Regions from separate parts of the Diaphorobacter sp. MNS-0 genome, predicted to be linked through region 1. Evidence: predicted binding sites of a transcription regulator. Region 1 holds the regulator's gene; the other holds the start of a gene.
The links. The regulator FNR, encoded in region 1, switches genes on or off when oxygen is low (the NO sensors DNR and NnrR bind a similar motif). The targets are predictions, from matches to a motif close to TTGATNNNNATCAA.
Positions count from the first base shown of each region.

Region 2: dsrO (sulfate reduction electron transfer complex DsrMKJOP subunit DsrO) is a predicted target of FNR. The motif match lies at 2,727-2,740, and genes of this name have one in related genera.

Region 1 covers NZ_CP080761.1:1,167,604-1,173,190, forward strand. Annotated here, with positions in the region: gene ccoG (cytochrome c oxidase accessory protein CcoG) at 1-334, shown strand, start outside; gene K2L43_RS05580 (FixH family protein) at 396-674, shown strand; gene K2L43_RS05585 (hypothetical protein) at 751-1,038, shown strand; gene K2L43_RS05590 (IS5 family transposase) at 1,175-2,281, shown strand; gene fnr (fumarate/nitrate reduction transcriptional regulator Fnr) at 2,415-3,158, opposite strand; gene hemN (oxygen-independent coproporphyrinogen III oxidase) at 3,330-4,712, shown strand; gene K2L43_RS05605 (sulfite exporter TauE/SafE family protein) at 4,716-5,435, shown strand.
Region 2 covers NZ_CP080761.1:1,664,842-1,670,428, forward strand. Annotated here, with positions in the region: gene K2L43_RS08040 (tetrathionate reductase subunit A) at 1-719, opposite strand, end outside; gene nrfD (NrfD/PsrC family molybdoenzyme membrane anchor subunit) at 820-1,866, opposite strand; gene dsrO (sulfate reduction electron transfer complex DsrMKJOP subunit DsrO) at 1,884-2,666, opposite strand; gene K2L43_RS08055 (2'-5' RNA ligase family protein) at 3,082-3,687, shown strand; gene putA (trifunctional transcriptional regulator/proline dehydrogenase/L-glutamate gamma-semialdehyde dehydrogenase) at 3,753-5,587, opposite strand, start outside.

The DNA of each region.
Region 1 (5,587 bases):
CACGCCGTTGAAGGTGGACATCGTGCGCGACCGCGCTGCGCTCTCGCGCATCGTGGCGGGAGGCAAGCTGGAAAATATCTACCGGCTGCAGATCATGAACGCCACGGAGGGGGCGCAGCGCTACACCATCAGCGCCCACGGCATGGAAGGGCTGGAAGTGGCGTCCGAGACCGCAATTGACATTGGACCGGCGGAATCCCGATGGGTGGTTGTCCGTCTTCAAATTCCGTATGGCTCAGCATCTCCTGGATCGCATACGGTGTATTTCGATATTCAAGCGCAGGGTGATAAAGCCCAAGTGGCAGAGAAATCCGTGTTCCTCGTACCCCGCTGAAGGCGGTCGTGGAATACAAAGGAACAAGCTGTGCTCATAAATGAGCGAGGAGTTAATATAAATGTTGAGTAATTCCCCCATGAAACTGGACGACGCAGGAAAGCCTTGGTGGACGTTTGGCCATGTCTGGCTTGTCATCGCGGGGCCGGTGATTGTCATCATTGCGGGCTTCGTGACCCTCTGGCTGGCCGTGAGCCAACCTGACCCCGTCATCGCGGAAGACTATTACCAACGGGGATTGAACATCAACGAGACCCTGAAGGAGTCTGGGGGCGACATGACGCCTGCCATGAAGGGGCGCAACCATGCAGCTACTCCGCTGGAGGATCAACCGCGCTGACCGGCAGGGCGAGTCCTCTTTGCATGCCGGAGAACAGATGCTAGGCTGTCAACTACACCTGCTAGGAGATGGGCGAATGTGGATGCAACGATTGATGTGGATCGCGTGGCCGGCCTTTTTGATGGCGGGCGTCATGGAAATGGTGGTGTTCGCCTTCGTGGATCCAGAAGCGCTGCAGTGGTTTGATCAACCCCTGCATCTCTCGCGCGAAGGTGTGTATACCATCGCCTTTTTCACGTTCTGGTTCGTACTCATGGCTTCCAGCGCATTGACGACGCTGTTGTCACTCTCGCCCTTTGAGTTGAATCGCTGCCCCGTGCCCAAAGGGGCGCGGCCGGCTGATTGCGCCAAATACGTTTCCTGATCTTTCCGCCGATCAGTTATGAATGAGCAAAAAACCGAGGCTTAACAGGCTGCTGAAATACCCCTTTCGTCGCTCCCCGTGTGGCGCCTTTGCAGGACAATCGGGGCACCCCAGCGACCAGACAGACGAGCCAGACATGCGCGGAGCCGACACCTTCACCGAGAGCCTGTTCACCATGCGCCACCTCGATGACTTCGTGCCCGCAGATCACCCCTTGCGCGTGATCCGTGTGATGGTCAACAAGGCCCTGTCGAACATGGATGAGTTGTTTGCCCAGATGTACGCAGCCGACATCAAAGGCGGGCGTCCCAGCATTGCCCCCGAGAAGCTGCTGCGCGCCATGCTCATTCAGGTGCTCTACAGCGTGCGCTCGGAGCGCCAACTCATGGAGCAAACCCAGTACAACCTGCTGTTTCGCTGGTTCATTGGCTTGGCCATGGACGATGCCGTGTGGGTACCTACCGTCTTCAGCAAGAACCGCGAACGCCTGATCGAGCACGATGCGGTCATCGAGTTCTTCAACCAGATCGTGCAGCAAGCCCAGGAGCAGGAACTCCTCTCGGGCGAGCACTTCAGCGTGGATGGCACCCTGATCCAGGCCTGGGCGGGCCACAAGAGTTTTGTGCGCAAAGACCGCCAGGGCGACGACGATACCGACGCGGGGAACTTCAAAGACCAAAAGCGCAGCAACGACACCCACGAGTCCACAACGGACGCGGATGCAAGGCTGTACCGCAAGGGCAAGACGGCCAGTGAGTTGCGCTTCATGGGCCACACACTCACCGACAACCGCCACGGGCTGGTGGTCAGCGCCGTGGTCACACAGGCCGACGGATATGCAGAGCGCGAAGCGGCCAAGGCCATGATCAACGATGCGCGACAGGCACTGCCCGGCGATGACCCCATCACGATCACGCTGGGCGCAGACAAGGGTTACGACGCCAGGGAGTTCATCGACGCGCTGCAAGAGATGAACGTGCTGCCCCATGTGGCGCAGAACAAATCAGGGCGCCAGTCGGCAGTTCCTGACGCGATTGCAGACAGCGAAGGCTACGCCATCTCCCAGCAAAAGAGAAAGCTGATCGAACAAGGCTTTGGCTGGGCCAAGACGGTGGGGCACATGCGTCAGGTGGTGGTGCGCGGGATCAAGAAGGTTGATCAGCTGTTTGTGCTGACGATGGCGGGCTACAACCTCACGCGACTGCGCAGCCTGGGGCTAATCCGTCTGCAGGGGCAGGTGTAAAGGCAAAAGGGGCAAAAAACCGTGCTTTGCGACTGAAAGCAGGCGATTTTGAGGGGCTGATTTTCAGGATACGGAAAAATGCGGCTACAGCCGCTGAACAGGTTCGGACGCTGGGGAGTATTTCAGCAGCCTGTTAATGGCAGGCTTGCTGGCTGTTGACAATTCGCTTCAGCGCATCGGTATCGACGATGCGCACATGGCGCTGTTTTACTTCCACAATACCTTCTTCCACGAACTTCGAAAACGTGCGGCTGACGGTTTCCAGTTTCAATCCCAGGTAGCTGCCGATCTCTTCGCGTGTCATGCGCAGCACCAATTCGGATTGTGAGAAACCCCGGGCATGCAAGCGTTGTACGAGATTCAACAGGAATGCGGCAAGGCGTTCCTCGGCACGCATACTCCCCAGCAACAGCATGACCCCATGCTCGCGAACAATCTCGCGGCTCATGATCTTGTGCACATGGTGCTGTAGTGCCGTTACTTCGCGCGACAACTCTTCAATACGATCGAAAGGCATGACGCATACTTCGGCGTCTTCAAGCGCTACCGCATCGCAAGTGTGACGGTCGCTCACGATGCCATCCAGGCCGATGATCTCGCCCGCCATTTGAAAACCTGTCACTTGGTCGCGACCGTCTTCGGTGGCGACACAGGTCTTGAAGAATCCGGTGCGGATAGCAAAAAGGGATGTGAAGGGTTCACCGTTCCGGAAAAGCGTGCCGCCACGCTTGATCTTGCGTCGTACAGCAACAATGTCATCGATGCGCTTGAGTTGCTGGTCGTCCAGACCCACGGGCATGCACAGCTCACGCAGATTGCAGTTTGAGCAGGCAACTTTGATGGTCTGGAGATTCGTATGCATGGGAACCCTGTTCATGGCTTGAGCTTACCTCTGAACGGCTGGGAGACATGGAATGCCGTAGGCCGTTGGACGACTTTGAGCCGAAGTCAAATTGTCGCCACAAGGACCTTATGGGCGCTTGATCAACGTCAAGGACTCATGGGGGACTCTACGGCACAGTGATATGAAAGTGCAAGGAATCCCGTCATGACCGTTGTTACAACAGAGCTCCTGCGTCGCTTTGACGTCCCAGGGCCGCGCTACACCTCTTATCCGACTGCTGATCGTTTTGTCGAGGCTTTTGGCGAGCGGGAATACATCCTTGCGCTGCAGCAGCGTCGCGTGGGGTCGGTAGCCAAGGCGATGCCTTTGTCGCTTTATGTCCACATCCCGTTTTGTGAATCGCTGTGCTATTACTGCGCGTGTAACAAAATCATTACCCGGCATCCAGAGCGGGCAGAGGTCTACTTGCGTTACCTCAGCCGTGAAATCGACCTGCATACGGCGCACTGCGGTGTGGGTCAGCATGTGAGCCAGCTGCATTTCGGCGGCGGCACGCCTACTTTTCTGACGGATGACGGTTTGCGCGAACTGATGGGCATGCTGAGGCGCAGTTTCGTCCTTGTTCCTGGGGGGGAGTACTCCATAGAAGTGGACCCCCGGACCGTGGATGAAGCGCGGCTGGGATTGTTGGCGGAGCTGGGTTTCAATCGCCTGAGCTTTGGCGTGCAGGATTTCGACCCTGAAGTACAAAAGGCCGTGCACCGCATTCAGCCTGCCGAAAAGGTGTTCGCGTTGGTCGATGCGGCTCGGAAGCTCGGGTTTGAATCGGTGAACGTGGATTTGATCTACGGGCTGCCGCGCCAGACACCGGAGTCGTTTGATCGCACCTTGGAGCAGGTAGCCGAGTTGCGGCCAGACCGGATCGCGCTGTATGCGTACGCTCACTTGCCAGAACGCTTCAAGTCGCAGCGACGCATCATCACGGCCGAGTTGCCCATGGCTTCGGCCAAGGTGTCCATGTTGGCCCGGTCACTTGATGTGTTCCAGGAAGCCGGCTACGTCTACGTGGGCATGGACCATTTCGCTCTGCCAGACGATGCGCTGGCGGTGGCCAAGCGGCAAGGCAGGCTGCACCGCAATTTCCAAGGCTATAGCACGCAGCCCGATTGCGACCTGATTGGTCTGGGCGTTTCTGCCATCGGGCGCGTGGGCGCTACTTACAGCCAAAATGTGAAAACGCTGGACGAGTATTACGACTGCATTAACCAGGGGCATTTGCCTGTGGTGCGCGGGCTGGCGTTGACCAAGGACGACTTGGTGCGTCGCGCAGTCATCATGGCGTTGATGTGCCAAGGTGAATTACTGTTTGAGCCGTTGGAACAGTCCTGGCTGATTGATTTCCGCAGTTATTTCGATGCGGAATTACAGCAACTGCAAGAAATGGCGGCTCAGGGCTTGGTGAAAATCAGTGATGAGGGCGTTGAAGTCACGCCCATGGGATGGTATTTCGTGCGCGGCGTGGCCATGGTGTTCGACAAGTATCTGCAGGCTGACCGTAACCGCGCTCGCTTTTCCCGGATTATTTGATCCATGCTGTGGGCGCTGGCCACGACGGCCTTCCTGATGGGGCTGATGGGAGGGGCTCACTGTTTGGCGATGTGTTCTGTTCCCTGCGCGGCGCTTACGGGGCTGGGTGGCACGCCGGACGCCACCCACGCCATTCAATGGGCGTCCCGCCGCGGAATCCTCCAACGGGTAGCGCAGTTTCACGCGGGGCGCCTGATTGGCTACGGCGCCGCAGGGGCGGTGGTTGCGCTGGCTATGGAGCAACTCGCATGGCTGGGGCAAAGCACCTCGGCATTGCGCCCCCTTTGGACGCTGATGCACGTGCTCATCCTCGCGTGGGGAGGGATGATGATGGTGCAAGCGCAGCAGCCCTTGTGGGTTGAGCGGGCGGGGCGTGCTGTCTGGGCGAAGGTCAAGCCCTTGGTCTCTCGGCCTGGCGGGCTCCTGACCGCGGGTGTGGCCTGGGCGCTCCTGCCATGCGGCCTGCTGTATACCGCACTGTTGACCGCCGCTCTCAGCGGAAGCGTGCTCCGCGGAGCCTTGTGCATGGTCCTGTTTGGCGTGGGAAGCGGTGTATGGCTGGTGCTGGGGCCGTGGACATTTGGCCGCATTCGCGCTTGGATCGGCGTGAAGGGTGGGGCGTGGGGGTCTCGGCTGGCAGGTGGTGTGCTTTTTTCCCTGGGTGCATGGGCGCTATGGATGGAGGTTGTCCATGGGCAGCCGGCGCCGTGGTGCGTGCCCTGAAAACAGCGTTTTGTGGAACCACAGCGGCTCTGCGAAGCATGCCGTGGCAAGCGAATGGTGCAAACTGAGACGCTCAGGCGTGACGTATCGCTGTCAGATCTCTACCAGCGGAAGTGACGAGTCTGTTCTCATCGACGTGGAGAAATCCAGCT
Region 2 (5,587 bases), 500 kb from region 1:
TGGTTGGCCTTGGGGCCGTACTCGGGGTTCTCGGGGTCGATCAGCGTCTGCACGTCGCGGATGGCGGCCAGGCCGTCCACGTGGCCTTCGCCGAACAGGTCGCCGCCCTCGCAGATTTCCTTGACCAGCTGTTCCAGCGAGATGCTTTTCCACTGGCCGGAGCCGCGCGGGCCCACGCGCTTGAGCGGGGTGAGCACGCGGTGGGCCGCAGTCTGGTGCTCCAGCATGGCCGAGCCGCGCGCGCAGCTGGTGGCGCGGCCCTCCAGGCCGTTGTCGCCGCCCAGCAGGGCGTACACCTCGCGCACGGGCGTTTCCATGGGTGCGTGGTGCGTGGTGGCCAGCGGGTGGTAGGGGTTGCCGGCGATGCGGATGATTTTGTTGTGCTCGGTGTCCACGCGCACACGCACGCCGCACTGCGTCCAGCAGCCCAGGCAGCTGCTGGGGCTGACCACCTGGCCCGGCTGGGTGGTGAGCTGGCCGGTCACGGGGTCGATGCGGAACTCGGGCGTGAGCGAATTGCCACGCGTGGCGCTCTTGGTGGCAGTGCCCGAGGTGCCGGTCACCAGCCCCTTGGCGCCCTTGGCCACGGTTTCGCCGTAGCCTGCGGCAAAGGCCGCCAGGCCACCGGCCACCGCGCCGCCGCGCAGCAGCAGGCGGCGGCGGTTGGCGTCGGGGTGGGCCTCGGTCTCGGGAGAGGAATGCGGTTTCTTGTCAGTCATGGTCTGTACCTTCAAGGGCAGCGCCAGCGGGTATCACTTCAGTATTGATAGCTGCTCGCGCTTGCTGATATTGCGTTAAAGGCCGATTTGTCTATGAATTTCAGGCGGCGGTGGCCGTGGGTGCCTGGCGGGCCGGGAACAGCTCCAGCGCCCAGCTCGCCAGCCCGACCAGTGCCACGCACAGGCCTGCCACACCCACCATGCCCAGCAGCCCGTCGCCGCCCAGGGGCATGTGGTACAGGTACAGGCCCGCGCCGAACTTGGGCACGCCCTGCACGCCCATGAACAGCGCCCAACGGAAGGCCCAGGCGGCGGCCGCCAGACCCAGGCCCAGCACCAGCGTGTAGCCCTTGGCCTGCAGGCGGTGGCGCCCGCGCAGCAGCGCCCCCAGCACGGCGGCACCACCAATGGCCGAGCCGACCATCGTCAGGCGCCACACGGGGAAGTCGTTCCACAAACGCAGTGCGGCGTTGAACGAGGGGCTGTCGCCGCCCAAGCCGCTCGCGGCCCAGGCCAGCGCCACCACCAGCAGCGCGCCGGCCAGCGCCAGGCCCATGCCGCGCAGCGTCTGCAGCGCTTCAGCGCCAGGGCGCAGCGCGGCGGGCAGGAAGCGCTCCAGCACGAAGGCCGCGCCCACGGTGGCCAGCCAGCCTGTCAGCGCCAGGTTGACGGGCACCCACAGCGTGTTCCACAGCGGGCGCGAGCGCACCACCATCATCTCGGCGCCGGTATAGACCGAAATGGTGAGCGCCGAGAGCACGAGCAGCGGCGCCAGCAGGCGCATCCAGCCGGTCTTGCCCAGCCACCAGGCGGCGCACATGGCCACGCTGAGCGTGACGAACACCGGCAGCAGCAGCGCGCCGACCGACATCCACGACCAGGGCGTGAAGTGCGCATAGAAGTGCCAGAAGCGCGCGGGCTGGTGCAGGTCGGCCAGCAGCGACACGGGGGCGGCAATGCTGCTGACGGCCAGCGTCAGCACGGCCGCGGGCAGCAGGCGCTGCAGCGTGCCGCCGTCTTTGCCCCAGGCGCAGAGCGCAGCCAGGATGGCGGCGCCGGTGGCCACGCCGACCAGGAAGAAGTACTGCACCGCCCAGGGCAGCCAGGCCGCCTCGTAGTGCGGGGTCAGGAGTTCGATGATTTGCATGGTGCGCTCCTTGGGGTTCAGTGGTCGGACAGCAGGCGCACGCTGGCCTGGCCGTCTACGCCGTTGACGAACTCATCCGGCAGGCCGATGTAGTACACGCGCGGCGCAGTGTTCATGCCGGGCTTGAGCACCTTGAGGTCTTCCTTGTGTTCGGCCATGCGGCGGTTGATCTCGCTGCCCTGGTCATTCAGGTCACCAATGACGCGCGCGCCGCCCACGCAGCTCTCCACGCAGGCGGGCAGCAGGCCGGCCTCCAGGCGGTGCTCGCAGAAGGTGCACTTGTCGGCGGTCTGCGTCTCGTGGTTGATGAAGCGCGCGTCGTACGGGCAGGCCTGCACGCAGTAGCCGCAGCCCACGCAGCGCTCGTTGTCCACCAGCACGATGCCGTCGGTGCGCTGGAAGGTGGCCTGCACCGGGCACACGGGCACGCAGGGCGGCTCCTCGCAGTGGTTGCACAGACGCGGCAGGCTGACCATGGCGGGCGCGCTGCCGTCATCCTTGTCGATCTCGTACTGCAGCACCGTGGTGCGGAACTGGCCGATGGGCGGCTGGTTTTCCACCGAGCAGCTCACCGTGCAGGCCTGGCAGCCGATGCACTTGCGCAAATCCACCAGCATGCCAAAGCGCTTGCCCTCCATGCCGGGGCGGCGCGGCGGCTGGCCCGGCGCGAAGGGTGTGGCGGCCTGGCTGGCGCCGGCCAGGCCAAAGGCGGTGGCCAGGCCGACGAGTTCTTGCAGGAAGGTGCGCTTGCCGGGTTGCGGCGCGGCGCAGGCGGTGGGGGAGGGGGTACTTTTTGACATAAATACCTTTGAATATTTACTGCGTAGATGCATTATTCTCCCCGCATCTCGATTATCTATTTGATTAACGTCAAATGACTTCGTTGATATTCTTATTGGATTATTTTGGTTAAACTTTTTTATTTTATTAATTGAAAATTAATGAAATATTAAATAATCCCGAGCAATTGCGTATGGAATGTGGAGGGGCTGCAAACGTCTGTGCGTGCGGGTTCCGGGCCCCGCGGGAAATCAGCCTTCTGGGCTTGGGATACGAATGCCATCCTGGGTACCAAAATCCGAAAATTGCCGATGAATGGGCGGTGAGGCGATGTGCCTCAATTGCCGCCATTCCGATTAAAAATATCGGTTATTGCCCGCGCCGGCGGAGTGCCTGTTACCCACAAAGGCAAGGGGCGGCGCTACAGTGGGACGCATGGACGCTCACCAACTGCCGCTCGCCGGCGTGGAGCCCGATGCGCCACGCCCCAACCACCATCTTTTCTTTGCCGTGCTGCCCGAGCCCGGAGCGGCGCAGGCTGCGGCCGATCTGGCGCAGACGCTGATTGCGCGGCACGACCTGCAGGCGCAGGTGCGCGCGCAGCGCCTGCACGCCACGCTGCTGTCGCTGGGGTGGGAGCCTGCGCTGTCGCCCCGGCATCTGCAGTGGGCGCGCGACGCGGCGCAGCAGGTGCGGGCGAGGGCGTTCTCGCTGCGGTTCGATCGGGTGTTGAGCTTTCGCCGCGCGCCGCAGGCCAAGCGGCCCTGCGTGCTCTGCGGCCCCGCCGACGGGCAGCAGGGCTTCATCGCGTTGTACGAGGCGCTGCACACGGCGCTGTGGTCGCAGGTGCGGGGGCTGGACGGCGTGCCCCATGCGCCGCACATCACCCCGCACATGACGCTGTGCTACAGCCGCCAGGCCGCGCCCGAGCAACCCGTGCCGCCGCTGGAATGGACGGTGCGCCGCTTCGTGCTGTTGCACAACCTGCGCGGCTCGCCCGGCCCTTACGAGGTGCTGGGCGAGTGGCCGCTGGCGGATTGATTGCTATTGTTTATATAGCTGTTGGCGCTTGATGGATAAGCGCTAGAGGCCAATTTACTCTGGCATCACGCCATGGTCATCAGGCTGGCATTGCCGCCTGCCGCCGTGGTGTTGATGCTGACCGCGCGCTCCAGCAACAGGCGCAGGGGCGCCTGCAGCGCATCGGCGGCGCCGTCCACCGCCGTCACGCCCACGATGGGGCCGGGGCGCAGGGCCACGCGCTGGCATTCCACGCGGCGCGTTTCCGGGCTGCCGCTGTGCAGCACGGCGTCGTAGCCCAGGCCATCGCCGCGCCAGTCGGACACCAGGGCGATGCGCGCCTGCACCTCGCTCGGCAGCGTGGCGCACAGGGCCTGCGCGTCCTGCGGCCAGAGCGCAAGCGCGCCCGCGGCCAGCACCGCGCTCAACTGCAGCAGCAGCGCCTCGTCCGTGTCGGCCAGGCACAGCACGCGTTCGCGCGGCAGCAGCCGATAGGTGTTGCGCTCGCCGGTGGGGCCGGGCAGGGTGCAGGCCAGGCCCGCGCAACTGGCCTGCGCCTGGGCCGCGCAGGCCTGTGCCAGCGCTGCGTTGCCTTGCGCATGGGCCCAGTGCTCCAGCGCCGACAGCGGGGCGAGCAGCGCGGGCTGTGCGCTGGCGTCGGGCACCTGCACGGCCGTCGCCGCCAGCGCGCCGTGCGTGGCGTTGGCCGGGTGGCGCGACAGCAGGCGCAACAGATACAGCGGGCCGCCTGCCTTGGGGCCCGTGCCCGACAGGCCCTCGCCGCCGAAAGGCTGCACGCCGACCACGGCGCCCACCATGTTGCGGTTCACATAGACGTTGCCGGCCGTGCTGTGGGCCAGCACCTGGGCCACGGTTTCGTCGATGCGGGTGTGCAGGCCCTGGGTGAGGCCGTAGCCCGTGGCGCTGATCTGCGCGAGCAGCGCGTCCAGCTCGCCGCGCTCGTAGCGCACCACGTGCAGCACGGGGCCGAAGACCTCGCGCTCCAGCTCGGTGATGCTGTTCAGCTCGATCAGCGTGGGCGGCACGAAGGTGCCATGCGCCGTGCCCTGCCCACCGGCATGGCTTTGGAACACCGGCCGGCCGCTGGCGCGCAGGCGCTCGATGTGGCGCGCGATCGTGGCGCGCGCCTCCTCGTCGATCACCGGGCCTACGTCCACCGCCAGTTGCGTGGGGTTGCCCATGTGCAGTTCCTGCATGGCGCCGCGCAGCATCTCCAGCAGCCGGTCCGCGCAGTCGCGCTGCACGCACAGCACGCGCAGGGCGGAGCAGCGCTGGCCCGCGCTGTCGAAGGCCGAAGTGAGCACGTCCGCGACCACCTGCTCCAGCAGGGCGGAGGAGTCCACGACCATGGCGTTTTGCCCGCCTGTCTCCGCAATCAGCGGAATGGGCCGGCCGCTGGCGTCCAGCCGTGCGGCCAGGCTGCGCTGCAGCAGCCGCGCCACCTCGGTGGAGCCGGTGAACATCACGCCCATCACGCGCGCGTCGCCCACCAGCGCCGCGCCCACCGTCTCGCCGCGGCCGGGCAGCAGCTGCACGGCGGCGGCAGGCACGCCGGCCTGGTGCAGCAGGCGCACGGCCTGGCAGGCAATGAGGGGCGTCTGCTCTGCCGGCTTGGCCAGCACCACGTTGCCCGCGGCCAGTGCGGCGGCCACCTGCCCCATGAAGATGGCCAGCGGGAAGTTCCAGGGGCTGATGCAGGTGACCGGCCCCAGCGGCGGGTGGGTGGCGTTGTCGAAGTGCCCATCCACCTGCGCCGCGTAATAGCGCAGGAAGTCCACCGCCTCGCGCACCTCGGCCACGGCGTTGGCGCAGGTCTTGCCGGCTTCGCGCATCAGCAGGGCCAGCAGGGCGGGCATATCGCGTTCCAGCCCATCGGCCGCGGCGCGCAGCAGCCGTGCAC